DNA from 3 places in the Sodalis sp. C49 genome. Region 3 is predicted to be linked to each of the others. Evidence: predicted binding sites of a transcription regulator. Region 3 holds the regulator's gene; each other region holds the start of a gene.
What was found. Region 3 encodes Fur, which represses iron uptake genes when iron is present. Its sites were predicted from a motif close to ATAATAATGAGAACNACTATCAA; they were not measured.

Region 1 (10,376 bases), 1.4 Mb from region 3:
AGGCGTCGGCACGCGTCGCTGGCCTTCCCGGCTGAATAAATTAACGCCGAACCATTTTTCAACCACCTGCATATGGCGGCTGACCGCCCCATGGGTAATACATAATTCTTTGGCGGCGGCGGTATAGCTGCCGGCATGGCATGCAACCAAAAATGCCCGTAATGCCGCCAGGGGTGGGAGTGAATGCATAACCAGTCCTTTTTTATCACTATTGCGTGATATTTTATCACGAGCCATTCCATTTCTGATCGCTATCATCATGGTTACTACCCCCTGAAAAAGGACGTGCCGGCGTGATGTATCTGATCATTGTCATTATTGGAATAGCGGCCGGCATCATCAGCGGCATGGTGGGTACCGGCGCTTCCATCATGCTGTTGCCGGCGCTGGCGTATACCTTTGGTCCCAAGGCCGCGGTTCCCATCATGGCCATCGCCGCCATTATGGGTAATGTTTCGCGTGTGCTTATGTGGCGCAGGGACATCAATATCAGGGCCTTTCTGTGGTATTCCCTGCCGGGTATCCCCGCCGCCGTCCTGGGCGCCAATACGCTGTGGCTGATGCCTGCGCCCCTCTCCAACTTCTGCATCGGCCTGTTTTTCTTCCTGCTGATCCCGGCGCGCCACTGGGCCAATGCCCGGGCAATAACGCTCAACCCCATGCAACTGGCGCTGGCGGGCGCACTGGTCGGTTACCTCACCGGGGTGGTTTTCTCCACGGGCCCGCTGACCATCCCCCTTTTTGCCGGGTATGGGCTGACAAAAGGCGCGCTGCTGTCGACGGAAGCGGCCGCCTCCTTTGCTATCTACCTTGCCAAGGCATCGGCGTTCGGGGCCATCGGCGCCCTGCCGCGGTCCGTCGTTATCAGTGGCCTGATGGTAGGCGGTACGCTGGTTGCCGGCATGTACATCGGTAAAATATTCTTGGTGAAAATGGCTGAAAAAACCTTTAACCGCCTGATTGACGCCATGATGCTGGTGGCGGGCGCCTCAATGATTTGGGACGCGCTTAATTGATAAATGATTCCCTGCGGAATATAACGCGCTATAAAATCCATAAAAATAAAAAATAGAACCCAATGGCCAAGCATACATAAAGCCAGCACCGGCAACCGACAATGCCTGGACAGGCGGCGGCGGTAACTATCGCCTGTTTATCAGAGGCGTACTCTCGCGATCCGTAATAATGAGGGATAGCAAATACCTAATAACATAATTAGCATCTATTTAGCGGCCAATTTACCATACCGGGTTATTCACATTATTTCTTGTTCATTTTGAACGGAGGTTGCTTTTTATTAAGTCAATCACGTTATGCGTTACATCATTTTCGTTACATCATTTTTAAGTGACATCCATCACAGTTTTGCACATCCATAGCCGTTTAACTGCACCTCAACGACATTACCGTTGAGGAAATAAAAATGAACGTTGATACCCAGTCTTGCGTGGTTACCGGAAAAAAAGCCGTTGCCGTGGTGGCGCAAAACGTAGAATATTCCGGCCAGGGGACCTTGGTTAAAATATCCCGCGGCGGGATTTGCGGATCCGATCTGCATTATTACCAGGAGGGTGCGGTCGGAAATTTCAAAGTGCGCCAGCCCATGATTCTGGGGCACGAAGTTATCGGCCATGTGGTAAAAAGCGATGCCCCGGGGTTATCCGTTAACCAGAGCGTGGCCATTAACCCCAGCAAGCCCTGTAAACAGTGTAAATATTGCCTGTCCGGTGAGGAAAATCAATGTATTAATATGCGCTTTTTCGGCAGCGCCATGTATTTCCCGCATGTGGATGGCGGATTCACGCAATTTAAAGTCGTGGATACGGAACAATGCATCCCCTTTGACAATGCCCTCGATGAACGCGTTATGGCTTTTGCCGAACCGCTGGCGGTGGCCATTCACGCCGTGAATCAGGCCGGGGACGTTAAGGGTAAAACCGTTTTTGTCTCCGGCGTCGGGCCTATCGGCAGCTTGCTGGTGGCGGCCGCCCAGGCCTCGGGCGCGCGGGAAATCATCTGCGCCGACCTGAGCCAGCGTTGCCTGGATATCGCCGCCCAAATGGGCGCCACCAAAACCCTGCATGCGGCGGCCGGTGATTTCTCCGCGTATGCCGATCAAAAAGGCTACTTCGATATCGCGTTCGAAGCCTCGGGCCATCCCCAGTCCATTACGCGCTGCCTGGAATTAACCCGGGCCAGGGGTACCTTAGTCCAGGTCGGCATGGGCGGCGTGACGCCGGAGTTCCCCATGATGATGGTCATAGCCAAGGAAATCAGGCTGGTGGGGAGTTTCCGTTTCACCACCGAATTTAATACCGCCGTGGCCTGGCTGGGCAACGGCACCATTGACCCGCTGCCGTTGTTATCCGGTGAATATCCGCAGGCCGAACTTGAACAGGCGTTGATCTTCGCGGCGGACAAATCGTTAGCGTCAAAAGTACAGTTGGTTTTTTGAAAATAAGGATCCAAAATGAACGATATTTTTTCATTAAAAAATAAAAAAGCGCTGATTACCGGCTCCGCCCAAGGCATTGGTTTTTTATTGGCCAACGGACTGGCGCAATCGGGTGCGGAAATCATCATCAATGATATTACCGCCGCCCGCGCGGAAAAAGCGGCGCAGCAGTTACGGGACCAGGGGTATACCGCTTATTCCGTCGCATTTGATGTGACGAAAAGCCAGGCCGTTAATAGCGCTATTGAGCAAATTGAGTCCGATATCGGCCCTATTGATATTTTGATTAACAATGCCGGCATCCAGCGACGCCATCCGTTTACCGAATTTCCTGAGAAAGACTGGAACGATATTATCGCGGTAAATCAAACGGCGGTATTTTTGGTTTCACAAGCGGTTGCCCGTAACATGATCAAACGCAACCGGGGTAAAATCATCAATATTTGCTCCATGCAAAGCGAACTCGGCCGTGACACCATTACCCCCTATGCGGCGTCAAAGGGCGCGGTTAAAATGCTGACCCGCGGCATGTGTGTGGAACTGGCCCGTTATAATATTCAGGTTAACGGCATCGCCCCCGGCTATTTTAATACCGAAATGACCAAAGCCCTGGTCGATAACCAGGAATTCACCGCCTGGCTGACCAAACGCACCCCGGCCGCCCGCTGGGGAGACCCGCAGGAACTCATCGGCGCCGCGGTATTCCTGGCGGCGAAAGCCTCTGATTTTGTCAACGGTCACCTGATCTTTGTTGACGGCGGTATGTTAGCGGCAGTCTGAAAGTAAAAAAAATAACGAATAATAAATAAATGACGGGAGCCGCCCGCGGGCGACTTTTCGTCATTAGCATGGGGATTGTATATGCCGATTATAATTATTGCATTAGGGGTAATATTACTCCTGATATTGATGATCAAATTTAAAGTCAATGGTTTTATCGCCCTGGTGTTTGTGGCGGCGGTGGTGGGTATCGCCGAGGGCATGAAACCGCTGGCGGTCATGCACTCGATTCAAAACGGTATTGGCGGCACCTTGGGTGGTTTGGCGATGATCCTGGGATTCGGCGCCATGCTCGGACGCCTGATCTCCGATACCGGCGCCGCCCAGCGCATCGCCACGACGCTGATACAGTTTTTTGGCAAACAACGCATCCAGTGGGCGCTGGTGATAACCGGGCTGGTGGTCGGCCTGGCGATGTTCTATGAAGTCGGTTTCGTCCTCTTGTTGCCGTTGGTATTTACCATTGTGGCCGCCTCGGGGCTGCCTTTGCTGTATGTGGGCATTCCGATGGTCGCCGCCCTGTCGGTGACCCATTGCTTTTTGCCGCCGCATCCCGGCCCTACCGCTATCGCCATCATTTTTAACGCCAACCTGGGCACCACGCTGATTTATGGCCTGATCATCGCTATTCCGACCGTCATTATCGCCGGCCCCCTTTTTTCCAAACTGCTGAAAAAATTTGAAAAAGAACCGCCGGCGGGATTATTCAACCCGAAAATTTTTACCGAACAGGAAATGCCCGGTTTTGCCGTCAGCGTGACCGTGGCCATTATCCCGGTCATTCTGATGGCATTGGCCGCCATCGCCGACATGACCATGGCGAAAGACGACGGCGTGCGTCTGTTGCTGGAATTTATCGGTAATCCCGCCGTGGCGCTGTTTGCCGCCATCGTGCTGGGTATTTTTACTCTCGGCCTGCGCAGCGGGCGCCAGATCGGCCAGGTGATGGATATCCTGGGTGATTCCATTGCCGCCATCGCCATGATCATCTTTATTATCGCCGGCGGCGGCGCCTTCAAACAGGTATTGGTGGACAGCGGCGTCGGTGATTTTATCGCCAATATCATGCGCGGCACGTCGCTGTCGCCGCTTGTCATGTGCTGGTGCGTCGCGGCGTTATTGCGCATCGCGCTGGGGTCGGCCACCGTGGCGGCGATCACCACCTCGGGCATTGTTTTACCGATTATCGCCGTCACCCATGCCGATCCGGCGCTTATGGTGCTGGCGACCGGCGCGGGCAGCGTGATCGCATCCCATGTCAACGACCCGGGCTTTTGGCTGTTTAAGGGTTATTTTAACCTGAGCGTGGCTGAAACCTTAAAAACCTGGACGGTCATGGAAACACTGATCTCGTTTATCGGATTAGCCGGTGTACTATTGCTCAATATGATTATCCATTAGTTGGCGCACTGAAAATAATTGATAGGGAGGCCGGGGATATGCACCAGACGCGCCCAGTCCGACAGAACGCCTGGAACGTCGCGCGAAAGGCTATCCCCGGTCTGCCGGCCATGGCAACAGGACCGGGATCATCAGAGAGGGTGGAATGAAAAAATACCGGGTCAGCATGCAAGACATCGCCACCTTTGCCGGCGTCACCAAAACCACGGTCAGCCGTTATCTGCGCACGCCGGAAAAAGTTGCCAAGGCGACCGGGACCAAAATAGCCGGTATTATCGAAGAGTTGAATTATATTCCAAACAGGGCGCCGGAGATGATGCTGAATTCCATCAGCCACTCCATCGGCATCCTGGTGCCGTCGTTTAATAATCAGGTATTTTCCGACGTGCTGGCCGGTATCGAGTCCGTAACCTCGGTTAATAATTACCAGACATTAATCGCCAATTATAATTACAGCAAGGAAACGGAAGAGCAGCAGATTGTTAATCTGCTTTCCTACAGCATCGACGGCATTATTTTGATGGAAAAAGAACATACCCTGCGCAGTATAAAAAGCCTGCTGGCCGCTAAAATCCCCGTTGTTGAAGTGATGGATACCCGTGAGGAATTTATGGATATCCAGGTGGGCTATGATAACCAGGAAGCGGCTTTCGATATGATGTCGACCATGCTGGCCAGCGGCAAACGCCGGGTTGTCTATCTTGGTTCGCGGGATGATTTACGCGACCGCCAGCGCTACCAGGGGTATGCCCAGGCGATGAAGTCTTACGATTTAACCCCGCTGATGCTCACCGCCAATGAAATCTCCTCGTTTTCCCTCGGCGCCGATATCTTTAACCAGGCGCTAAAACGCTTCCCCGATCTGGACGGTCTGTTTTGCACCAATGACGACATCGCCGTGGGCGCGCTGCTGGAATGCCTGCGGCAAAATATCCCCGTCCCCGGCGATATCGCCATCGCCGGTTTCCATGGGCTGGATATCGGCCGGGCCATTACCCCCCGCCTGGCAAGCGTTATTACCCCGCGTATCGGCATGGGAAAATGCGCGGCGGAAATGGTGCTGAAAAAAATCCGCCATGAAGATGTCAATTACTCTATTGACTTAGGCTATCAGATTTTTAAAGGAGGTACGATTTGACGCCGCAGTTAAAACCGCGGGTTAACGGGTATGGATGCCAGAAGACAAGGCGGGATATCTCCCGCCCTGTCTATGATCAGAAGGTGTAACCCACCGTTACCGACATATTGCGCGGCGCGCCATATACCGCGTAAGGACCGAGGTAGTCATAGTACTCTTTGTCGAACAGGTTGTTGATATTGGCCTGCACCGAAAGCTGGCGGGTAACCTGGTAGCGGCTGAACAGGCTGACCAGCGCGTAGCTGCCCTGGTCGGCGCGCATGGTACCCTGCGGGCCGGCGGCATCCTGCCAGGTATGGTTCTGCCAGTTTACGCCACCGCCCACCGCCAGATCGCGCAGCATCGGCAGTTGATAACGGGTAAACAATTTCAGCGAGGTGCGCGGCAGTTCGGCGTTGATGGCGTTGCCGTCCTGATCGTCGGCCACATAACGCGCGCCGCCAAAAGTGACTTGCCAGTTGTCGGTTACCGCGCCGTTAAGTTCGAACTCGACGCCTTTGCTGACGGTGCCGTCGACGCCGCGATAGGCCATTTCCGTCGTACCGGGAATATAGGTGCCTTCGCTTTGCGCCACATTATCCTGCTCGATACGGAAAATCGCCAAAGACGCGGTCAGGCGGCTGTTGTACCAGTCGCCTTTCAGGCCGGCTTCATAGTTTTTACCCGTCGTCGGGTCCAGATAGTTTTTACTGGCGTCCCGGTAGGTCTGCGGCTGGAAGATAGCGGTATAGCTGGTATAAGCGGACCAGGTGTCGTTGATATCATAAATCAGGCCGGCGTAGGGCGTGACGTCGTCTTTATCGCTGGTGGCGGTCGAACCATTGGCGCGCCAGTCGGTGTAGCGCGCGCCGACGATCAGGTGCAGCGGATCGGCCAGCGAAAAACGGGCCGCGGTATAGACCGATTTTTGCCGGATGGTGTCGTTGGAATAATCAACCCATGGACTCCAGTCCGCATCGGCGATATGGCCGTTCCAGTTGTTATAATTGCCGATATCGGACTCGGTGATGGTGGCCTGGGAGTTAAAAAAATGATTATTTTGTTTGCTGTAGCTGGCGCCGGCCACCAGCTCATGCTGTCGGCCCAGCAGCTCAAAGGGTCCCGTGGCGTAGGTATCGACGGAATCCAGCTTACGTTTGCCTTTATTCCAGCCGCCGTAGGCGGAAACGCCCTCGCCGGTGTCCTTATCCGGGAAACCGTCGGCATACATCAGCTTGGAGTCGAAATCGGTTTCGGCATGGGTGCCGTTGACGCGCAGCTGCCAGCCGTTGGCAAAGCGCTGGGTCAGATCGGCAAAAACTTTTTTCGACTCATGGCTGGAGTAGCTCCAGTCCGGCGCCGGATTAAAACTGCGGTCAAAATGCGTGCGGCTGCCGTCGCTGTACCAGGTCGGCAACCCGCCCCAGGTGGGATTGCTGGTATCGCTTTCCTGATAATCATAACCCAATGATAGCGTGGTGGAATCCGTCAGGTCGGCGTCAATAACGCCATAAATGAATTTTTTGCGGTTATGATAGCGATCAAGCCAGGTATCGTTATCCTGGTAGCCGGCAATAACGCGGCCGCGCACGTTGCCTGATTCCGTCAGCGGCGCGGAAAGATCGGCTACCATCCGTTGCTTATCCCACGTGCCGTAAGTGCCGGAAACAGAGCCTTGGAATTCGCGGCTATCGGCACGTTTGCGCACCATATTGATAGCGGCGGAGGGATTGCCCGATCCGGTCAGGAGCCCCGTTGCGCCGCGCACCACTTCGATACGATCATAAATGGCGGTATCCGAACCGGCGTCGCCGAAGTTCCAAACGTCGCTCAGGGTGGTGGGAATATCATCATAAAGAAAATTGTTGATGAAAAAACCGCGGGAATAATACGTTGAACGATCGGAGTCGATATTATTGGCGGTTATGCCCGTGGTATTGGTCAGTACCTCGCCCACGGTTTGCAGGTCTTGATCCTGCATGCGCTGTTTGCTGATGATGCTGACGGACTGAGGAATATCACGCGGCACCAGCAGCATTTTTGTTCCGGCGCGGGTGACCGGCACACTGTAATCTTGCCGGGCGGCATCGGTTGCGCCGCTTGCCTGGGCATTGACCACCATCGTTTCATCAGAAGACGCTTTTTCGCCGGCCGGCTCATCCGCCCATGCCGGATTGACAAAGGATGAAATCAACGTGGCAATAAGGGACAAAGAGCATGTCCAGCCTGAATGAGTTACCCGTTGCCCCGCGCTACGTTTCATTACCCCTGGCACTGCCGACATTCTCTTTCTCCACAAGACCGTTGTTTTGTTAAATCAATGAGTTGACCGCTACTTTTATGATTCTTTCCCGCCCCCGCGCAGCCTGATGAGTCTGGCATAGAAGGGCGCGCAAAGAAGATAATGAGAATACTACTCATTAGCTTTACATATGTAAATAAATTTAACCAATGTCAGTTCGGCGGGCGGAATCGGTAAGGTGACTGGCGCTGCGGGATATTTTCCAAGTGGGTGATAAATCTTTTAAGCGATTGCCCAGGGGTGGTGCAATGCCGCGGGGCCGGTGCATTATTCTGCCCCGGTATGATCCGCCGGGGCGATGGCGGCATTTTTAAGCGCATCACGAAATAACTTCACCACGGAATTTAACGCCGCGCCTCTTTTTACCACCAGATTAAACGGCGTGGTCACCGAGATATTCTCCGGTTTGAGCGCTTTGATTTTTCCTTCGCGCTCATAGCGGCTGATATAATGTGCGGGCAAAAATCCGACATAATTACCGGTAAGGATAAGCATGGTAACCGCTTCGACCTGTACCGCCACGGCGTTGGAAGAGGAAAAATGAAGCCCGGGATTTTGATGGCCATGATTGGTGTAGAAATGCCTGATTAAACTGGCGCTGGCAATACGCTCATTGGTTAATGCGTTAGGCGCCAAAGAAAACAGCTCATGCCGGTTTGAACAGCAAAGATAGGCTATTTCATGATAAAGGAAGAAATAATCAAAATCGGGTTTTTCCTGGTAGACGGGTATTATGCCACAGGTGAAACGGCCGTCGATAACGCCGCGCTCGATTTCCTCAAGCTGGGTGGCATGGAGACGCACGCTGACCTTGGGCGCCTGGCGGTGTATCTCGCTTAGCGCCCCCACCACCGGTGACTGCGCGTCGGTGATGGTATTATCGATAATGCCGATATTTAATTCACCGAATATTTCATGGCGGGCATGGTTTAACGTATCCCGGAACTGATTTATCGATGAGAACAAATCAAGGCACGCCAGATAAGCCACTTTGCCATGCTCGGTAAGATAAAACCCTTCACGTCCCCGGGTGCACAGTTTCATGCCGAAACGGATTTCAAGATCGGATATTTGTTTACTTATCGCCGCCAGTCCGATATTTAATTCATTGCAGGCCGCGGTAAATCCTCCGGCCTCAACTACCGTTTTGAATACCCGCAAAAGCTTTAAATCGGCAACGCCAATGTTCTGCTGATTAATATCACTTTTGACTGGCGACGTGTTTCCAAATTTGGAAAGTGGACTTTCCATAATAACTATTTACCCCCACGCCCTCGTTCTCCATTATCAATTTAACAGCCTCTTTTATCTCATTTCGCCATGGCCAGCGGATGTTTGTCCTCTTTTCTTCCGGTCTTCATCACCGACCGCGGATAAAGCAAAGATTGCAACATCCATGCCATGAAAGGAGCATGCCATGCCACAACCGGTAGAACGTTTATGGGGAGCACGCTTCAAAAGCGGCCCCGCCGCCGCGCTCAGCGCGCTGTCGCGCAGCCCCGACGCCTATTTTGCCCTCACCGCCTACGACCTGGAAGGCTGCCGCGCCCATGCTTACGAATTGCAGCGCGCCGGGCTGCTGGACGCGCGGGAAACCGACCTGATGGTGGCGGCCATCGGGCAATTGGCCGATGACCACCGCCAGGGCCGTATCCAGCCCAGTATTGATGATGAGGATGTGCATACCTTTATTGAGCGCATGCTGACCGAGCGGCTGGGGGAACTGGGCGGTAAACTGCGCGCCGGCCGGTCCCGCAATGACCAGACCGCCAACGATTTGCGCCTTTACCTGCGCGATAACGCGCGGAAAATCGTCCTCGCCCTGCTGGGATTGCAAACGGCGCTGGTGCAGCAGGCGCAGCAGCATATCAACAGCATCGCCCCCGGCTTTACCCACCTGCAGCAGGCCCAGCCCATCGTGTTCGGTCATCAGCTCCTGGCCCATGCCCAATCGTTTGCCCGCGACGTCGAGCGCTTGCAGGACTGGGATAAACGTTGCGCGCTGTCCCCCCTGGGCGCCGCCGCCATGGCCGGTTCGGCGATTGCCATGCACCCCGAGCTGTCGGCGCGGGATCTGGGTTACGACGGCCCCTGCGAAAATTCCATCGACGCGGTGGCCAGCCGCGATCATGTGGCGGAATTTCTGTTTGCCGGCGGCATGCTCGGCGTCAATCTCTCCAGGCTGTGCGAAGAGGTCTGCCTGTGGGCCTCGCGCCAGTTCCGCTGGGTATCGCTGCATGATGCGTACGCCACCGGCAGTTCCATTATGCCGCAGAAAAAAAACCCCGATATCGCCGAGCTGACCCGCGGCAAAAGCGGGC
Region 2 (10,376 bases), 2.3 Mb from region 3:
GCCGCGATTATCGCGCTGCTGGACAATCCGAAAACCACCCTTGAGCAGTTGCTGGACCATGTCAAGGGGCCTGATTATCCCACCGAGGCGGAAATCATTACCCCGCGCGAGGATATCCGCAAAATCTACCAAAGCGGACGCGGATCGGTGCGCATGCGCGCCCTGTGGAAAATCGAGGACGGCGAGGCGGTGATTACCGCGCTGCCGCACCAGGTGTCCGGCGCCAAGGTGCTGGAACAAATCGCCGCCCAGATGCGGGCGAAGAAGCTGCCGATGGTGGAGGATCTGCGCGACGAGTCGGATCATGAAAATCCCACCCGTCTGGTGGTGGTGCCGCGTTCCAACCGGGTCGACCTGGAGGCGGTGATGCATCATCTGTTCGCCACCACCGATCTGGAGCGCAGCTACCGCATCAACATGAACATGATTGGTCTTGACGCCCGTCCGGCGGTCAAGAACCTGCTGGAAATCCTCACCGAATGGCTGGTGTATCGCCGCGACACGGTGCGCCGCCGCCTGAACTACCGGCTGGAAAAAGTGCTGCGCCGCCTGCATATCCTGCAGGGGCTGCTGGTGGCCTACCTTAACCTGGATGAGGTCATCCATATCATCCGCACCGAGGATGAGCCGAAACAGCAATTGATGCAGCGCTTTGCGCTCAGCGAGACCCAGGCCGACGCCATCCTGGAATTAAAGTTGCGCCATTTGGCTAAACTCGAAGAGATGAAAATCCGCGGTGAGCAGGCGGAGCTGGAAAAAGAGCGCGAAAAGCTGCAGGGCATCCTGGCCTCCGAGCGCAAGCTGAGCAATCTGCTGAAGAAAGAGATCGAGGCGGACATCGCCGCCTACGGCGATCCCCGCCGCTCGCCGCTGGTTGAGCGCGGCGAGGCCAGGGCGCTGAGCGAAAACGAATTGACGCCGTCGGAACCGGTGACCATCATCCTGTCCACCATGGGATGGGTGCGCAGCGCCAAGGGGCACGATATCGATCCCAGCGCGCTGAACTATAAATCCGGCGACAACTTCCTTTCCGCCGCCCGCGGCAAAAGCAACCAGCCGGTGGTGTTTATCGATTCCACGGGGCGCAGCTACGCGCTGGAGCCGTCCGTGCTGCCATCGGCCAGAGGGCAGGGAGAGCCGTTAACCGGCAAGCTGACGCTGCCGCCCGGCGCTACCGTCGAGCAGATGCTGACCGGCACCGACCAGCAGAAACTGCTGCTGGCCTCCGATGCCGGATACGGGTTCGTCTGCACCTTCGACGATCTGGTGGCCCGCAACCGCGCCGGCAAGGTGATGCTGACCCTGCCGGAAAACGCCCGGGTCATGCCGCCGCTCTGGGTGAATGATGAGATCGAGCAATTGCTGATGGTGATTACCGAGGCGGGACGGCTGCTGCTGTTCCCGGTAAGCGATCTCCCGCAGCTTACCAAGGGCAAAGGCAATAAAATTGTCTCGATTGCCGCGGCCGACGCGGCCGCCGGCAAAGATCGCCTGGTCTGGATGCTGCTGTTGTCCACCAAGGGATCGGCTACGCTATATGTCGGCAAACGCAAATTAACCCTGCGACCGGAGGACTTGCAAAAATATCGCGCCGAACGGGGACGGAAAGGAACGCTACTGCCCCGCGGCCTGCAGCGTATCGACCGCATTGAGATAGACGACCCGCTGGCCGCGGCCGATCCTGGCCAGGCCGCGCTGCCGGACCAGTAGCGGTCCGGCCGTTGGGCCCGCGCTTTTCCGCCGGGCCCCCGGCGGCGTTGAGGTCAGCCGGCCGCGGTTTGACTTAAATGTTATCAGCGCCGTACGGGGAATAACCGTGTATTTTGTCATGAAGCCGGTATACTAGCGGCGGCTGATGGTTAAGAGGTTAATATGCTAGCGATTATTCGTACCATTGTGGTGGTGCTGCTTTCTATTTGTATTTGCGTATTTGGCTTGATTTATTGTCTGTTCAGCCCGAGAAACCCACGTCATGTCGCCACTTTCGGCCGGATGTTCGGGCGAATGGCTCCCATCCTCGGCCTGAAGGTCGAACTGCGTTACCCCCAAACGCTGGTGACCCGGCAAAACTGCATCTATATCGCCAATCATCAAAATAATTATGACATGGTGACCGCCGCGAGCATGGTGCAGCCGCGCACGGTGACGGTGGGTAAAAAAAGCCTGCTGTGGATTCCCTTTTTCGGCCAGCTTTACTGGCTGACGGGCAATCTGCTTATCGATCGCGAAAACCGTTCGCGCGCCCACGGCACCATTGCTGAAATCGTTAAGCAGATAAAGAAAAAAAACATATCCATCTGGATGTTCCCGGAGGGCACCCGCAGCCGGGGCCGCGGGCTGCTGCCGTTTAAAATGGGCGCGTTCCACGCGGCCATCGCCGCCGGGGTGCCGGTGGTGCCGATTTGCGTCTCCAATACGTCCAACGGTAAGATCAGGCTGAACCGCTGGAACAACGGCCTGGTGATCGTGGAAATTCTGCCGCCGGTGGATATCACGCCTTATGGGCGCGATCAGGTGCGCGAACTGGCCGCGCACTGCCGCGATATCATGGCGGCCAAACTGGCGGAGCTGGATGCGGAAGTGGCCCAGCGCGAAGGGCGTCCGGCGCCGCAAAAGGCCGGGTAACGGCTATGTCATTCAACAGGCGTCAGTTTATCCAGGCATCGGGGATTGCGTTATGCGCCGGCGCGCTGCCGCTGAGGGCGCGGGCCGCCGGGCAACCGACCGCCTTGCCCATTCCGCCGTTGCTGGAATCGCGCCGGGGACAGCCGCTGTTCCTGACGCTGCAACGGGCGCACTGGGAGTTTATGCCCGGCAGGCGCGCCGCCACCTGGGGTATCAACGGCGGCTACCTTGGCCCGACGGTACGGGTATACAACGGCGACGACGTTAAGCTCATCTATAACAATCGTCTTAACGAACCGGTTTCCATGACGGTCAGCGGCCTGCAAGTGCCCGGCTCGCTGATGGGCGGCGCCCCGCGCATGATGTCGGCCAGCGTCGACTGGTCGCCGGTTATCCCCATCCGCCAGCCGGCCGGCACCTGCTGGTATCACGCCAACACCCCCAACCGCATGGCGCCGCATATCTATAACGGCCTGGCGGGGCTTTGGCTGGTGGAAGATGAAGTCAGTAAGTCCTCACCTCTGCCTAATCATTACGGCGTGGACGATTTCCCGGTCATCATCCAGGATAAGCGCCTGGATAACTTTGGCGCCCCAGTCTATAACCCGCCGGCCAACGGCGGTTTTTTCGGCGACACCCTGCTGGCCAATGGCGCCCAGAGTCCGTTCGTGGAGGTTTCCCGGGGCTGGGTGCGCCTGCGGCTGCTTAACGCCTCGAACGCCAGGCGCTACCAGCTGCAGCTGAGCGACGGACGCACCATGCAGGTGGTGGCCGGCGATCAGGGGTTTTTACCGGCCCCGGTGCCGGTAAGCCAACTCTCGCTTGCCCCCGGCGAGCGGCGCGAAATCCTGATTGATATGTCGAAAGGCGAAGAAGTGGCGATCACCGCCGGCGCGGCGGCGGGCATTATGGATCGGGTGCGCGGTTTTTTTGAACCCTCGTCGATCCTGATCTCAACCATTGTGCTGACGCTCAAACCCACCGGCCTGCTGCCGCTGGTCACCGATAACCTGCCGATGCGGCTGCTGTCGGACCAGGTGATCGACGGCAATATCACCCGCACGCGGGAGTTTCATCTCGGGGGCAGCCAGCCTGAAATCAACGGCGCCATGTGGGATATGAACCGCACCGATTTCCGGGCGCTGCAAGGCAGCTTTGAGCGCTGGATCATCCACGCCGAGACGGCGCAGTCATTCCATATCCAGGGCGTGGCGTTTTTGATCAAGCGGGTCAATGGCAATTCGCCCTTGCCGGAAGACCGCGGCTGGAAGGATACGGTATGGGTCGACGGCGATGTGGAGCTGATGGTCTGGTTTCCGCAGGTGGCCGGCGACCATTTCCCGTTCCTGTATTATAGCCAGACGCTGGAAATGGCCGATCGCGGCTGCGCCGGCCAGTTTACCGTCAGTCCCGGCTAAATTGCCGGCCCGGCCATACGACTGCGGCGGCTCACGGCAATGTAAGCCACCCTCCGGATCCCGGCGGGACCCGGAGCGAATATGACCAGGCCAGTCATGCCCACCGGCGCTTATCAGGGTTTCACAAACGTATCCGGATTTGGCCCCAGTCGTTTACCGCAGTCCAGTTGGGCAATGGCGTCCAACTCGTCCTGCTGCAGCTTGAAGTCCAGCACCGCGAAGTTCTCTTTGATACGCGACGGCGTTACCGATTTCGGTATCACCACCAGGCCGGAGTCGAGATGCCAGCGGATCACGATCTGCGCCGGGCTTTTACCGTATTTTTCCGCAAGCTTGCGGATAATTGCCTGGTCAAAAACGCCTTCCCCGCCCTGGGCCAACGGGCTCCAGGATTCGGTCAGGATATCGTGGGCGGCGTTCCATTGGCGCAGTTCGCGCTGTTGCAGCAACGGATGCAGTTCGATTTGGTTAATCACCGGCGTAACCCCGGTTTCATCCAGCAGGCGCTGCAAATGAGGAGCATGGAAATTACAAACGCCAATGCTTTTTGCCAGTCCCTCCTCCTTCAGCTTGACCATATCGCGCCAGGCCTGGACATAAGTATCCTGCGAGGGTACCGGCCAGTGCATCAGATACAGATCGACATAATCAAGCTGTAGCTTCTTCAGGCTTTCTTCCAGCGCCTTAGGCGCCACCGTCTGATCGGCGTTCCACAGCTTGGTGGTGATAAACAGCTGTTCACGGGGCAATGCGGCCGCCTGCAGCGCTTCGCCGACGCCGGTCTCGTTCTTGTAAATGGCCGCGGTGTCGATAGAGCGGTAACCGACTTTCAGCGCTTCCTGCACCGCCTTCAGGACTTCTTCGTTGCTGGCCTGCCAAACGCCCAGCCCGAGCTGTGGCATGGTACGTCCATCATGAAATTTTACTGTAGGTTGCGTCGACATCATTTCTCCTTACTTTCCATGCGCCGGTCCCGTTCAGGCCGGCAGGGATCTCACGTGGCGAGATCAGTTATTCTAGTAGAAATTGCGGTGTTGCGTGGCGTGAGTACCCCTCCATTGTGATCATCCCACGGCTGGGACTCAATGCTTATTCCTGTCCGCTATTTGCCTGTTTCTCCAAAAGACTATAGAAAAGGAGTAAAAAAAGGCACTATACCTGTAGGATCGTACAAACAAGAGAACCTTGCCATGACGCAAAATCAATCCCTCTGTACCCGTTTGTCGCTGCGCGCCATGCAATTGTTGCGGGAGAACAAGGCCGTGACCATTCCCCATGTGAAGCTGCTGCATGCCGACGCCTATTATGCCCGCACCCCGGTAATGTACGAGCCGGGCATCATTATCCTGTTCCAGGGCCGTAAAACCGGTTATCTCGGCGGCAAAACCTTTGTTTACGACGCCAGCCAATATCTGCTGCTGAGCGTGCCGCTGCCGTTCGAATGCGAGACGTTCGCCTCGCGGGAAGAGCCGCTGGTGGGATTGTTTATTGGCGTCGATACCCTGATGCTGCAGGATTTGATTATCGATATGGGGGACGATGCGCAGTTCAGGCCGGTTACCCCCCGGTCAAGCGGCATTAACGCCGCGCCGCTGACCGAAGAATTATTTTGTGCCGCCGAACGCCTGCTGGATATTATGGATAAGCCGTTGGACGCGCGGGTGCTGGGGCAGGCCGTGGTGCGCGAAATTTTGTATTACCTGCTGCAGGGCGAATGCGGCGACGCGCTGTACGCCCTGGCGAACCGGCAATCGCATTTTAACCAGATCGCCAAGATCCTGAAAAAAATTGAACGGCAGTTTGCCGATAACCTGACCATCGAGCAACTGGCGGCGGACGTCAATATGAGCCTGTCGGCGTTCCATCATAATTTCAAAGCGGTGACCAGCACTTCGCCTTTGCAATACCTGAAAACCTACCGGCTGCATAAGGCGCGCATCCTGATGCTGCATGACGGACTGAACGCCGGTACCGCGGCCATGCAGGTGGGGTATGAAAGCCCCTCGCAGTTCAGCCGGGAGTTTAAACGTTATTTCGGTATCTCGCCCCGGGAAGACGTGGCGCGCGTGCGCGTGCCGGGACATAACCCGGCGTTGCAGATATAACCCCCGCCGGGAGGAGAAAAAGGGGGCTAGGCGGCATCCTTGACCTTGCGTTTGCGCAGCAGCAGCACCAGCGTGCCTACCAGCCCGCTGCACAGCAATACCAGCGGCAGCACCATCAGGATCATCATCACCTGGTCTTCATGGTGTTTTACCAAGGGCACATGGCTGATGGCGAATCCCAGCGTCAGCAGCGTGCCGACCCATATCAGGGCGCTTAACCAGTTAAACAGCTGGAAACGGGTGCTGCTTAAGCCGGAAATTCCCGCCATGGTGGGCAACAGCGTGCGGATAAACGCCAGGAAACGGCCGACCAGCAGCGCCATCAGGCCATGGCGATTGAACATCGCGTAGGCGCGCTGATGGTAATGGGCGGGCAGGTGCAGCAGCCAGCCGCGGACAATACGGGTATCCCCGAGCCAGCGGCCCTGCAGATAACTGAACCAGCAGCCCAGGCTTGCCGCCACGGTAAGGATGATAAGGGTGGGTATAAACGCCATCACCCCCTTCGCCACCATGGCGCCCGATAGCAGCAACAGGCTATCGCCGGGTAAAAACGAGGCCGGCAGCAATCCGTTTTCCAGGAATAGGGTGGCGAACATCACACAGTAAACTATCCCGATTACCCGCGGATTTGCCAGGGCGGCGAAATCCTGTTGCCAAAGCGCGCGGATAATCTCATGTAATACGCTCATCTCTACCTGCTTATCTCATTTTATTGGCAGCTTAACGTTAACATCCCTGTCTGTCCTCGATCGCGTACGCAATCAGACAATATTTATTAACTATTTTAGACCTGATCCCGGGTATGCGCGATGAGACGCTTCCTCAATCCTGGCGAAACCGGCGGCAAGATCGGCGATAAGGTCATCGGTATTTTCCAGGCCGATATGTAGCCTGACCAGGGTGCCGGTAAAGTCGACTCCGCCGGCGGGGCGGATAGCCGCGATGTCCTCGGGCTGGTTGGCCAGGATCAGCGATTCAAAACCACCCCATGAATAAGCCATGCTGAAATGGATGAAGTGATCGAGATAATACTCCAGTTGCGCCTGGCTCAGACGCGCTTTCAGCACAAAAGAGAACAGTCCGCTCGCGCCGGTAAAATCACGGACAAAAAACGCATGGCCTTTACAGCTGGGCAACGCCGGATGGTTGACCACCGCCACTTCCGGCCGGCCGGCCAGCCAGGAGGCTACCCGCATGCCGTTCTCGGCGTGTTGCTTAAGACGCACGCCCAGGGTGCGCAGGCCGCGCGCGGCCATATACGCGCTATCGGCATCCACCATCTGGCCCATCAAATACGATTGTTCGCGCAACTGATCCCAGCAGCGGTCGTTGGCGACCGCCGTGCCGAGCATGGCGTCGGAGTGACCGATAATATATTTGGTGCCGGCCTGGATGGAAATATCCACGCCCAGTTCCAGGGCCGGCAACAAAATGCCCGCCGCCCAGGTATTATCCAGCATAATCACGATATCGGGGTTGATCGCGCGAACGGCTTTCACGATCGCCGGGATATCCTGTACTTCCATGGTGATGGACCCCGGCGATTCCAGGAATACCACCCGCGTGTTTTCCTGGATTAAGGCGGCGATCCCGGCGCCTATCAGCGGATCGAACCAGGTGGTGGCGACATTCAGCTTGCCCAGGATATGGCGGCAAAAATCCGTGGTCGGCTCATAGACTGAGCCGGTAACCAGGATATGGTCGCCCGCCGAGACGAACGAGAGAATGGCATTGGTCACTGCCGCCGCGCCGCAGGGGTATAGGGCGCATCCCGCCCCGCCTTCCAGTTCCACCATGGCCTGCTGCAGGGAAAAATGGGTCAGCGTTCCGCGCCGGCCATAGAACAGCTCGCCCTGGGCACGTCCGGCGGTGGCTTTTTTTTTCGCCTGGACCGAGTCAAAGACCAACGACGAGGCCCGCTGGATAACCGCATTGACCGACCCTTGGGTATATTTTTTATCCCTGCCGGCGGTAATCAACGCCGTCTCGATTTTCTTAGCCTTCATTATCCACGCTACGCCTTTAACTGATTGTCTGTACTGAAGGGTCCACCGGCGCAATGACGCCGGTGTTCGCTGTGCTACGTTAACATGAATACGCCGCGGCGGCAGGCGTTTTGGCCGGGCTGAAACGATTTATAATAATATTAATTTTGATTTAAAAAGAGGGATCCGGCATAAGCGCCGCCGCCGCCGTAACCCGCGCGTGCGGGAACTGAACGGTTCTTTAACCGAAGTGTTAATAACGTTATTTTCCACGGCGAGGTGTTATTAGGTTGATGAGCGCAGGATAAATTTTATCGCGGGTTGTCGGTGGCGCAAGAATGGTTGATACAAATAATAATGAGAACCACTATCAATTCCCGTTCTGTTTGCTATCATTCTGGCTGGATTATTTTTTAGCAAAGTTTTAGGTGGAGGCGCAGCGTGAAAATGGCTGTTTTACAACGGGTCCAGGTCCTGTCCCAAAGGGCGCAGCGACGTGCTTATTCATTATCCGCAGTGTTGCGTGGCATGTCCGTCGCGACGCTAATGGTATTTGGCCTGACAGGGCCGGCCGCCGCCGCCGCGCCGGATACCGCCCCCGCGCCGATGGGAACCGCCGCCGTCGCCGCGCCGCAAAGGTTGCCGCAGGCGATACCTGTCGACGCCTCCGGCCAGCGGTTGCTGCCGCAGATGGATCTGTCGGTATGGGGTATGTATCAGCATGCCGATGTGGTGGTCAAGACCGTGATGATTGGGCTGCTGATTGCCTCCATCATCACCTGGGCGTTGTTTTTTGGTAAAAGCGCCGAACTGTCGTCGGCGAAACGCCGGCTGCGCCGCGAGATGGCGTCGCTTGCGGAGGTGAAGAGCCTGGACGAGGCTTTTTCGGCCGCGGCGGCATTTAAAGAAGCCAGCGTCGCCGGCCGGCTGCTGGCCATGACGCAAAATGAGCTGGATCTCTCCGCCGAGTCTAACGACAGCAACGGCATTAAAGAGCGTGTCGCCTTCCGGCTGGAACGCAGCGTCGCGGCCACCAGCCGCGCGATGGGTAAAGGCAACGGTTTTCTGGCCACCATCGGCGCCATTTCGCCGTTTATCGGTTTATTCGGCACCGTTTGGGGCATCATGAACAGTTTTATCGGCATCGCCCATACCCAGACCACTAACCTGGCGGTAGTGGCGCCGGGCATTGCCGAGGCGCTGCTGGCCACGGCCATCGGTCTGTTCGCCGCTATCCCCGCCGTGGTTATCTATAATATTTTTGCGCGCACTATCGCCGGCTATAAAGCCATGGTGGGAGATTGCGCCGCGCAGGTTCTCCTGTTATTGGGCCGTGATTTGGATCTGGCCGCCAGCGCCGGGCGTCAAAGCGCGCATGCCGTGGCAAAGTTTCGGATAGGTTAAGCGATGGCAATGCACTTGAATGAAGACATTGACGGCGACGGGGAGATGCACGATATCAACGTGACGCCGTTTATCGACGTGATGTTGGTGTTGTTGATTATTTTTATGGTGGCCGCCCCGCTGGCAACGGTGGATATCCGGGTGGATTTGCCCAACTCCACCGCGGCCCCGCAGCCGCGTCCGGAAAAGCCGGTTTACCTGTCGGTAAAAGGGGATAAGCAGTTGTTCCTCGGTGATCAACCCGTCACACCGGCTAACCTGGCGACGTCGCTGGATACGCTGACCCAGGGCAATAAAGACACCACGATTTTTTTCCAGGCTGATAAAAGCGTTGATTACGAGACCTTGATGTCGGTAATGGATAACCTGCGCCAGGGAGGGTACTTCAAGGTGGGGTTGGTTGGGGCGGAATCCGGCGGCAAGCGCTAGGCTGCTGTGAATTCGGCGGCTTTGAGCCGGTGCTGGCGGGCCTGGCCCGCCATGGAACGGTTAGCTTAAGTGATTGCCGCCGGTGACGCCGTGGACTTCGGCCGTGACGTAGCTGGATTCCTGCGAAGCCAGATAGACATAGATGGGCGCCAGTTCGGCGGGTTGACCGGCACGGCCAAGCGGGGTCTGCGTGCCGAATGAAGGCAGCTTTTCGGTGGGCTGTCCGCCGGACACCTGCAATACGGTCCAAATGGGGCCGGGCGCCACGCAGTTAACCCTGATGCCTTTGGCGGCGACCTGTTTAGCCAGTCCGCGGGTAAAGTTCAGGATGGCGGCTTTGGTGGCCGCGTAATCCAGTAACGACGGACTGGGCTGGTAGGCCTGGATGGACGAGGTGGTAATGATGG
Region 3 (10,376 bases):
ATTTCTGCGCCGACAGCCGCTATTTCAGCGTGGAAAAACCGGTGTTTAACCGCACCGTAGGCCTGCGCGATACCTGGACCAAAACCGCCGTTTGACGCCGCGCCGGCGCCGCGGTATCGACCGCGGCGCTGCGTGCGACGCGTAGCCTAACCGGCGGCGCACGCAGCCTGCGCGACCCGAAGTCCCAGCCTGGCGGCGCCGATGGCGCCGTTAAACGCCGACGAGGACGCTTTGGCAAAAATGATTTCCTCATAGGGCAACGGCTTGCGAATAAAGTCGCCGGCCCTGGCAATCAGCCGATCGTAGGGGAAATCCACCATATCCATCACGCCGCCCCCCAGCAGGATATGATCGGGATCAAACAGGTTTACGCCGGTGGCAATCGCCTTGGCCGCCGTGTCGATAAAGCCGGTAATATAGCTATCGCCATGGGCGCAGGTGAAAATATCGGACAGCGCGTAGTCATGCGCCGCGCCGTGATACCATCGCGCCAGCGCCACGCCTGAACAGACGGTTTCCAGGCAGCCTGTATTACCGCAGCCGCAGCGCGCGCCGTCATCGCCCAGGGGAATGTGCCCCAGTTCGCCGGCCACGCCATGCGCGCCGACATAAGGCGCGCCGTTGAGCCAAATGGCAAACCCGAACCCGGTGCCAAGATAACATCCCAGCACCAGCTTATCCCCCAGGCGCTGCTCGCTCACGTCATAAAACAGCTGCAGGTTTACGTCACGCTCAAAGGCCACCGGGCATTGCAGGCGCCGCTCCAGTTCTGCCGCCAGATCCACAAATTCGCGGGTGGCGCAGGGCAGGTTGGGCGTGGACATGATGGTTTTCCTGTCCCGGGCTATGGACGCGGGAAAGCCAATCATCACTGCGGCGACCCCGGCGCCGCGCTGGACGAGAAAGCGGCCGATAAAAGCCGACAATCCTTCCGCCAGGCCGCTTTCCACTACCGGCAGAGTGCGCTCTTTCGCCGTGACCAGTACCTGGCCATCGGGCGATAACAAACAGATGCGGATATGGGTGGCGCCCATATCCACGCCGACTATCACCAACCGCCTGTTTTTCATCTTAGCTGGCCTCTTTCCGCGCGTCCTGGATTTGGTCGGTCATCATTTTCCACGCCTGGTGGATATCCGGCGCATTATTAAACAGGCCGGAAGAACCGACGATAAAGACATCCGCGCCCGCCGCGATCAGCGAACGGTAGGTGCGCTGGTTGCATGAACCGTCAATTTCAATTTCATACCGCAAACCGTGGCTCTCGCGGTATGCCTTGAGCTGGCCTATTTTTTCCAGCATTTCGGTGATAAACGGCTGGCCGGCAAAACCGGGATCGACGGTCATGACGGTAATTTTGTCCGCCAGATGGATATAATATTTCATCATCTCCACCGACGATTCAGGATTGAGTATCAATCCCACGCCCAATCCCAGGGACCTGATCTTCTCAATAAGCCGAAAGGCCTGGCCGGACAAGGTTTCCGGATGAAGGGTAATCATGCCGGCGCCCGCCTTCGCCAGGCTGTCGATATAATCTTCCGGATGGGTGACCATTAAATGGCAATCCAGGGGCTTACTGGCGAGGCGCTTGACCTGCTCGACAAAAAACGGCGACAGCGTCAGATTGGGCACAAAATGCCCGTCCATGATATCGATATGGATATAATCCGCATGACGATCGATAAATTCAATTTGCTCTTTAAACTTTAATAAATCCATGCACATTAAAGAAGGGGATATCTTCATATCGGTTACCTATTTACTGATAAGTCGATCTAAAGCCACGGCGGCGATAATCAATCCCCCCATGACAACTAATTGGTAATACGTTTGCACCTGAAGAATATTAAGGCCATTGTTAATCGTGCCAATAATTAAACCACCAATTACCACCGAGAATATTCGTCCCTTGCCGCCAAAAAAACTGGTGCCGCCGATAATGGCGCTGGCGATGGCATAGGTCTCAAAGCCAATGCCGGCCAAAGGCTCGGCCGCGCCCAAGCGCGCGGTGGATACCACGCCGGCGAGCCCGGCGCAGATGCCGGAAATAATAAACACTACCAGCATATGGAATTTAACGTCGATACCGGAAAAAAATGCCGAATTTTTGTTGCCGCCCAGGGCGTAAATATTTCTGCCAAGCCTGGTGCGCGCGGTAATAAACCACAGGATAACCGCAATGATCAAAGCAAAAATCACCGGTACCGGAATACCCAGCACGCTGCCGGCAAAGAAGTTAACAAAGCCGAATGAGAAGCCGTACACCGAGTTGGCATCGGAAATGACCAGGGTGATGCCGCGAAAAATAGCGTTGGTGCCGAGGGTAATAATAAAGGGATGCAGGCCGGTCCAGTTAACCAGGCAACCGTTGATGGCGCCCAATAGCCCGCCGACCACCACCCCGCCAATCAGCGCGGCGGAGACCGGGTCAAGACCCGCCAGCATCAGCTTGGCGGTCACCATGCCCGACAAGGCCAGGATAGCCCCCACCGACAGGTCGATGCCCGCCACCAGGATGGCGAAAAACTCGCCCATGCCGATCAAGACCGTTACCGAACTCTGTACCAGGATCTGGGTAATATTGTTGGTTTTCAGAAAATATTCACTGGATATAGAGCCGAATATGGCAACAATAATCGCCAGGATAAAAAACGTGCCGTACTGATCCCAGAATTTTTGGAAGTTAAAGGTGGCCTTCTCCATTTTTATTTCCCTCAGCTTTGTGGCAGAGCCCACGTCATAATATCTTCTTCCCCGATACTCTCATTATTGTCAAGAATATGGGCTAATGTCCCTTCGCAAAATATTGCGATACGGTCGCATACGGTAATGATTTCCGGCAGTTCGGATGACACCATCAATATGGTTTTTCCCGTGGCGGCCAATGTGCGCATCACCTTATAAATTTCCGCCTTGGCCCCGACATCAATGCCGCGGGTAGGTTCGTCAAAAATAATAACCTCCGGCTCGCAGCAGAGCCATTTTGATATCAATACCTTTTGTTGGTTGCCGCCGGATAACTCAGTGATATTTTGGTCCACCGAACTGCATTTCAGCGATAGCAGCCGCCGCTGCGTTTCCGCCAGCTGCCTTTCCTTATCCGCATTAAATAATCCCAGAGCACCTTTATAGCCGCCATCCTTAAGGCTTTTGCTGATGGCGATATTCTGCGCAATGGAAAAATTATCAAAAAAGCCGTTTTCACGCCGACTTTCGGTGATATATCCCATGCCCTTCTTCAGGGCGTCCAGCGGCGAAGAGGGCGTGATATCGACGTTATGCAGCATCACCTTGCCGCTGCTTTTCGGTTCCACGCCGAAGATGCAGTTCATGAATTCGGTGCGTCCCGACCCCACCAGTCCGGCAAAGCCCATGATTTCGCCCTTTTTTACCTGGAAGGAGACGTGCTTGACCCGGCGTTTATCCCGGCTGGTGATATTCTCCACCGCAAAGATGATATCGGCGTCCCCCGTGTCGCCGCCAACCTTCTCCTTAAGGGAGCGAAAGCGGTTTTGCAGCTCGCGTCCGACCATCAGCCGGACAATATCATCGTTGGTCACCTGTCCCATCTGCCCGGACGCGACGCTGCTGCCGTCCTTTAGCACCGTATAGCGGTTGCAGATGCGGCGTATTTCGTTAAGCTTATGCGATATATAGACAATCGCCGTGCCGTCCTGGCGCAGCTGGTTCATGATCAGGAACAGATAATCCACTTCGTTATAGGTCAGGGAAGAGGTCGGCTCGTCCATGATGATCACCCTGGCGTCCAGCATCAGGGTCTTGGCGATTTCCAGCATTTGCTTTTGGCTGATGGACAGGTTGCCCACCTTTTCGTCAAGCCGTATTTTCAGCCCCACGCGCAGCAGCATAATAGCCGCTTTGGTACGCATGTCGTGCCAGTCCACCACGTTTACGCCGAACACTTTTTTTACCGGCAGACGGCCGATAAATAAATTCTCCAACACGGTTAATTCATCGATAACGCTTAATTCCTGGTAAATTATACCAATGCCCAATCTGGCAGCGACTTTATGATCGAGCTTCGCGTACTCGACATCATTAATTATTATTTTCCCCGCCGTCGGTTCATAAATACCGGAAAGTATTTTCATCAAGGTTGATTTGCCGGCGCCGTTTTCACCTAATAAAGCATGTATCTCATTAGGGTATATTTCCAGGTCAACTGATTGCAACGCCTGGACGGGACCAAAGGATTTGGCGATCCCCTCCATTTTAATATATGGAGTGCTCATATTACTCTCCGGATTAATGACAAGACGGCGGGAATAGGCGGTCTTGCGGCACCTGGACTATTTGGTGACTAATATAGAATCGACGGTTTCAATTTTCGGCTGGGCATCAAGCGCAATCAGCTTGCCCGCTTTCACCGTATTCACCAGGATGGCCAGGCCGTTGGCGCCGATTTCCGCCGGATTCTGGGCCACGGTGGCGGTCATCATGCCCTGGGCGACCATCTTGCGCGCCTCGGGAATACCGTCGGTGCCGACCACCAGGATCTTGCCGGTCTGTCCCGCGTTGGCCACCGCCTGCGCCACGCCCATCGCCATGGTATCGTTGGCGCAGTAGAAGGCCTTCAGCTGGGGATGACGTTGCAGCACATTGGTCGCCACGTCCAGCGCCTTGATGCGATCCCAATCCGCCGGCTGGCTGGCCACCAGCTTGATATGGCTGTTGGCCTTGAACTCCGCGGTCGCGCCGTTGCGCCGCGCCTCGCCAGAGGCGTTGCCGGCCTTGCCTTCGATAATGGCCACTTCGCCGCCCTGGGCGCCCAAGCTGTCGATGATAAATTTGGCGCCTTTCGCGCCGACCGCGACATTATCGGTGGTGATAAAGGCTTCGACGTTGCCCTTGGCCTTGGCCAGGCTGGCTAAATCGATTTTTTCGTCGAGGTTAACCAGGTGAATCCCTTTCTGATAAGCCTTGGCGACGGGAATCACCAGATTCACCGCCGATAAAGGCGCAAAGGCGATGCCTTTATAATTCTTATTGGTTAAATCCTCGAATAATTGTAATTGCGATTGGAAGTCGCCTTCCGACGGTGACGCGAATATATCCACCGTCACGCCGAGATCCTGGGCCTTTTTCTCAATGCCTTGTTTCATCTCTACCCAGAAAGGGTTGGATAATGTTTTAAGAACAACGGCGTAATCGGCTGCCGCGTGGACCACGGTGGACAACATCAGTCCACAGGCGGCGCCACCGGCCAATTTAAGAAATTTATTCATTATTCTATCTCCAAAAGAGAATTATTTATAATCACGCTTCAGGTACTTGGTAATGGAACTCGTTTTTTCCAGGTTTTTATTCGCCAGCTCGATATCCTGCCGCGCTACCGAGACATAAAACGCATCCAGCAGCGTAAGCTGCAAAATACGGGCCGAAGCGTTTCTGCCTAATAACGGCGTTTCCGGCGCCGGTGAACAAATATTAAAATCAGCCAGCTGGGCTATAGGGGAATTGCTGCTATGGGTAATACAAATGATCTTGGCCCCATTATCCTTGGCAATCGACACCACCCGTTTCAGATCGCTGGTGCGGCCCGAATGGGATACCACCAACGCCACATCGCCCGGTTGCAACAGGGAGGCCGACATCATCATCAAATGCGCGTCCAGGTAGGCATTGCAACGCAAGCCGATTTTCAGGAATTTATGCTGCACGTCCGCGCAAATGGAATTAGAGCCGCCGACGCCGTACAGCTCGCGCTGATGGCCGGCAAAAAAGCATTGGGCCGCCTGCTGGATGACGTTGGCGTCGACTATCGCCTGGCCTTCGACAATGGTGCGTACGGTCAGGTTAAACACTTTGTTGACCACATCCTCCGGGCTGTCGGTGGGCGAGAGTTCGGCGGTGATATCATGGTCGGCATGATCGAAGTACTCGACGATGGCGCTGCGCAGCTGGCGAAAGCCGCTGAAACCGAGAATTTTCGACACCTTGACAATCATGGCTTCCGACAGGCCCAGACTCAGGGCCACCTCTTTGATCCCCGAGACGTCGGTGAGGTTGCCGGGAGATAAAAACCACTCCACTATCCGGCTTTCGTTTTCAGTCATGCCTTCTTGTTTAATACGAATATAAGGAGCAATGCCTATGCCGCGCGGCATATCGTTTTGCAGTTCCGCATCATTCATCTGGACTATCTCTGGTGATTAACATTGCCTGTCACTATATCACCATGGCGAAAGTTTAAAATCTGCTGCGAACTTCACGTTTTTTATTAATTTATAAATTAACTTTTTGTGTAAAAATCGAGTCACCGATCCGGGTTAATTTCAGGAAGGTATTTTTGGCTATATTAATTCAATAAAATCATATAATTAAAATGTATCTTTTGTTGTCGCTTACTGCTGGCAGCGAAAAATAGCTTTATCATCATATTCACAGAATAATTTACCCGGTGAAAAAATCGCAATAAAAACGCTGGCGTTTCAATGTATTACGCAGACGAGCCCAAAAAAGCGTCGCAGGGCCTCAATTTATTCTTTATTTATTTTTATTTTCTGTGAAGTTTTCTGGAGTTTGCCGGCGGTGAGCACGGCGGTGATTGGCGGATACGACGCTTGTCGACGCGCTTCGGGAAGGAAACGTTACCAGGGAAGGGGACGGGCGGCGTTTAGCCTCATTGAAAAAAATCGTTGCAGGGTGAGAAAGCGGCGCGATAACAGCCGCTTTGGAGAAACGGACCGCGCCGCGGTTATTCTTTTACGCCGTTGAGCATATCGGCGTGATCGTGCAGCGTTTCGTCTTCGCGGCAGTTGCCGATTTCACAATGCCCATACAGATATAAGCTATGGTTGGTCAGCTTGATATTGTGCCTTTTGGCAATATCACGCTGGCGCGCTTCGATGAACTCGTCGCGAAATTCGATAACCTTGCCGCAGTCCAGACAGATCAGGTGGTCATGATGATACTGTTGCGTCAGTTCAAAAACGGATTTGCCGCCTTCAAAATTGTGGCGGGTTACGATACCGGCGTCGTCAAATTGGTTTAGCACGCGATATACCGTGGCCAGGCCGATTTCCTCACCCATATCGATCAGTTTTTTGTACAGATCTTCCGCACTGACGTGATGGCATTCCGGATCTTGCAACACTTCCAGAATCTTCAGTCTGGGAAGGGTGACTTTCAGGCCGGCCTTCTTCAATGCAATATTATTGTCAGTCATGCGGGTTTAGTCCTGTTACTTTGATAATCTGATTGTAGGCTAGCTTAGCCTATAACATCGGTCGGCCCGAAAAATGTGACGCCGTCTCATTATAAGACTGCCTGTCCAAAATGAAAACCGCGCCTTGTTAACAACTATAGCCCGTTTCAGGGGGCGAATTCTGCAACATTTTGCTAAAAAGGGTGGAACCGCTGCGCTATTGTACCGCGTTGTGGATAAAAGTTAAAAACTTGTATCTATTAATTTGAAAGGATTTAGTTATCAGTGAGGTTGGCGGCGCCGTCCCGACGCCATGACGGCAACCGATTCTCTTGCCGGGCGCCGTCGCGACGGCACCCTCCCGCACGGCTTGACTTTAGCTGAGCTGCAATTCAGCGCTGATTTGCTTCACCCAGCCGTCCACGCGTTCATTGGTCAGCTCGGGCTGGCGGTCTTCGTCAATGGCCAGGCCGATGAAGTGATTGTCGTCCGCCAGTCCTTTCGACGCTTCGAAATGATAGCCGGCGGTGGGCCAGTGACCGACGATGGTCGCGCCGTTGGGCTCGATAATGTCGCGAATGGTGCCCATGGCGTCACAGAAATATTCGGCGTAATCCTCCTGATCGCCACAGCCGAACAGCGCCACTTTTTTGCCGGAGAAATCTATTTCTTCCAGGGTGGGGAAAAAATCATCCCAGTCACATTGCGCTTCGCCGTAATACCAGGTCGGGATGCCGAGCAGCAGGGTGTCGAACCGCGCCAGGTCTTCTTTACTACTTTTGGCAATGTCATGAACTTCGGCAACATCCGCACCCAGTTGCTTCTGAATCATTTTGGCAATATTTTCGGTATTGCCGGTGTCACTGCCAAAAAAAATGCCTACAGTTGCCATGAATTTGAAAACCTCTTAAATATTATGGATATGTTCCGTAACAGAATCAGCGATGCTCTGCGGCAATCATAGCAGACCCTTATGCGGGGAGAAACTCGCCGGCCGGGTTTTGTCGCAAATTTGCCCCGTCCGCGGCCTTGGGCCCTGGACGGGATGGCGCTTTACCGGGCCGGCAAGTTTATTCCGGATGCGGATCCGCGCCTTGTTGCCGTTCAAGCTCGGCCAGTAAAATCAATTCGATCAGCTCGCTGCGCGACAGGTTTTGCCGGTAGGCCAGCTCATTTAACGCATCCACCGCCTCGGCGTTGATTTTCAGCTCCACCCGGCGCAGGCCGCGCTTTTTATCCCGGCGCAGCTGGTTACGCTTGTTGATGCGCAACTGCTCATCGCGGGACAGGGGGTTCGTCTTCGGTCTTCCCGGGCGCCGCTCATCGATAAATAAATCCAGGGTGGTGCGGTCCGTTTGTTCTTTTGCCATAGGTCATGAAGGGATTGTGCATCAAGAAGCAGGCGGGCAAACCCCGGCCGGCGGCGTGGCTGGCTACGCCGCCGGACGCGCATCGCCCGTAACGTTATGTTTTATGTACGCCGGGGCTGCCATAAAACACAGCGGGCCATGTTACCCCAGCCCGGTAGCAAACGACAATATTAAACTCGCCGGCGCTAATCCCGGCGGCGGCCCGGCCTATTCTTCCAGGAAACGGGCCAGGGCGCGCATGACCGCCGCGGGTTTCTCCGCATGAACCCAATGACCGGCGCCGGCGACCACATGCGCCCGCGCCCGGGGGAACTGGCGTTGGATCGCCTGGCGGTAACCGTCATCCAGATAGGGCGATTTTTCACCGCGGATAAACAGCACCGGCCCTAGCCAGGGCGCCGACTCCCGCCAGCCGATAAGCGCCGGATAGTTATCCCACAGCGCCTCGACGTTAAACCGCCACCGGCCCTGGTGAAAGGATTTCAGCAAAAACTGGATGGTTTCCTCATCAAGGGCGTCATGGCGCATGAGCGCCGCCGCCTCCGTGCGCTGTGTGACGCCCGCCGCCTCGACGCGCCTGAGCGCGGCGAAGACGTTGTCATGGTGACGGGTGGGGTAGGCCACCGGCGCCATATCGATAACCGCCAGCCGCGCAACGCGGCCGGGCGCCTGGGCGGCGAGGGTCATGGCGACCTTGCCGCCCATGGAATGGCCGATGAGGTGACCGGCGTCGATATGCAACGCATCAAGCAATTCGATCACGTCCCGGCTCATGGCGGCGTAACCGGCATCGTGGTCATGGGGGGACAAGCCGTGATTGCGCAGATCAATCTGCAGGGTGGCGTGGTGTTCCCCAAGCGGCCTGGCCAGCACGCCCAGGTTATCAAGGCTACCGAACAGCCCGTGCAGCAATATCACCGGCAGTGCTTCACCCGGCTGCCGGGCAGGTTGCAGACGATAGTGTAATTTCATCCTGATCCTCATGGCGATAACAGAGCCTGATAGCCTATCATGAGTTATCCGTCCCGCGGCCGTAAAAAAAGCGGCGGCGCCAGGAAGGCCCTCGGGGGAAATTCCGACTTTTTACCGAAGCCGGATACTAGCGCTATTCGCGGGGCCGGTTTAGCTTGTATAATCCTTTTGATTGATTTATGAGAAGAAAGCCCCGGATAAAGATGAAAACAATTGAAGTCGACGAAGACCTTTACCGCTATATCGCCAGCCATACGCAGCATATCGGCGAAAGCGCCTCGGATATTTTACGCCGGATGCTGAAATTTAATGCTCAGGCCAGCGCCGCAGCGCGCAGTGCGCCGCCGCCGGAAACGCCCCTCAAGACGCAGGCCGTGTCTGCGACCCGCGATCGCGTGCGCGCCATGCGTGAGCTCCTCCTTTCCGACAGCTACGCCGAGCAGCGCAAGGCGGTTGATCGTTTTATGCTGGTGCTGTCCACCCTGTATAGCCTGTCGCCCGCCGAATTTACCGAGGCGGCGGATATCCTGCACGGCCGCACCCGTACTTATTTTGCCGCTGATGAGCAGACATTATTGCAAAATGGCAGCCATACTAAACCCAAGCAGGTAGCGCAAACGCCCTACTGGGTTATCACCAACACCAACACCGATCGTAAACGGAGCATGGTGGAACACATTATGCTGGCAATGCAGTTCCCCGTGGAACTGACCGATAAAGTTTGCGGTACCATTTGATCAACAGCAGGCAAGGGAGAAGCACCGATGGCTAATAGCCCCCGCGCCGGGCAGCCCGCCCGGCAAAGCGATTTAATCAATGTCGCGCAGTTAACCTCGCAGTATTATGTGTTGCGTCCGGAGCCG

Region 1: a site for Fur is predicted at 8,158-8,180, ahead of fhuE (ferric-rhodotorulic acid/ferric-coprogen receptor FhuE). Genes of this name have one in related genera too.
Region 2: a site for Fur is predicted at 8,488-8,510, ahead of exbB (tol-pal system-associated acyl-CoA thioesterase). Genes of this name have one in related genera too.

The regions. Positions count from the first base shown of each region.
Region 1 covers NZ_CP163303.1:3,531,803-3,542,178, forward strand. The annotation lists gene ABUK12_RS15895 (LysR substrate-binding domain-containing protein) at 1-189, opposite strand, end outside; gene ABUK12_RS15900 (sulfite exporter TauE/SafE family protein) at 297-1,016, shown strand; gene idnD (L-idonate 5-dehydrogenase) at 1,424-2,455, shown strand; gene idnO (gluconate 5-dehydrogenase) at 2,471-3,235, shown strand; gene ABUK12_RS15915 (gluconate:H+ symporter) at 3,317-4,636, shown strand; gene idnR (DNA-binding transcriptional regulator IdnR) at 4,782-5,774, shown strand; gene fhuE (ferric-rhodotorulic acid/ferric-coprogen receptor FhuE) at 5,851-8,016, opposite strand; gene ABUK12_RS15930 (LysR family transcriptional regulator) at 8,323-9,306, opposite strand; gene argH (argininosuccinate lyase) at 9,473-10,376, shown strand, end outside.
Region 2 covers NZ_CP163303.1:4,427,847-4,438,222, forward strand. The annotation lists gene parC (DNA topoisomerase IV subunit A) at 1-1,710, shown strand, start outside; gene ABUK12_RS20020 (1-acylglycerol-3-phosphate O-acyltransferase) at 1,873-2,625, shown strand; gene ftsP (cell division protein FtsP) at 2,631-4,043, shown strand; gene dkgA (2,5-didehydrogluconate reductase DkgA) at 4,157-4,987, opposite strand; gene ABUK12_RS20035 (AraC family transcriptional regulator N-terminal domain-containing protein) at 5,279-6,148, shown strand; gene ABUK12_RS20040 (DedA family protein) at 6,175-6,840, opposite strand; gene metC (cystathionine beta-lyase) at 6,931-8,157, opposite strand; gene exbB (tol-pal system-associated acyl-CoA thioesterase) at 8,584-9,540, shown strand; gene exbD (TonB system transport protein ExbD) at 9,544-9,969, shown strand; gene ABUK12_RS20060 (SDR family oxidoreductase) at 10,030-10,376, opposite strand, start outside.
Region 3 covers NZ_CP163303.1:2,125,774-2,136,149, reverse strand. The annotation lists gene glnS (glutamine--tRNA ligase) at 1-95, shown strand, start outside; gene alsK (allose kinase) at 147-1,070, opposite strand; gene alsE (D-allulose 6-phosphate 3-epimerase) at 1,072-1,749, opposite strand; gene alsC (D-allose ABC transporter permease) at 1,759-2,706, opposite strand; gene alsA (D-allose ABC transporter ATP-binding protein AlsA) at 2,718-4,256, opposite strand; gene alsB (D-allose transporter substrate-binding protein) at 4,314-5,249, opposite strand; gene alsR (transcriptional repressor AlsR) at 5,271-6,158, opposite strand; gene fur (ferric iron uptake transcriptional regulator) at 6,722-7,192, opposite strand; gene fldA (flavodoxin FldA) at 7,548-8,063, opposite strand; gene ybfE (LexA regulated protein) at 8,242-8,541, opposite strand; gene ABUK12_RS09635 (alpha/beta fold hydrolase) at 8,749-9,513, opposite strand; gene seqA (replication initiation negative regulator SeqA) at 9,717-10,250, shown strand; gene pgm (phosphoglucomutase (alpha-D-glucose-1,6-bisphosphate-dependent)) at 10,278-10,376, shown strand, end outside.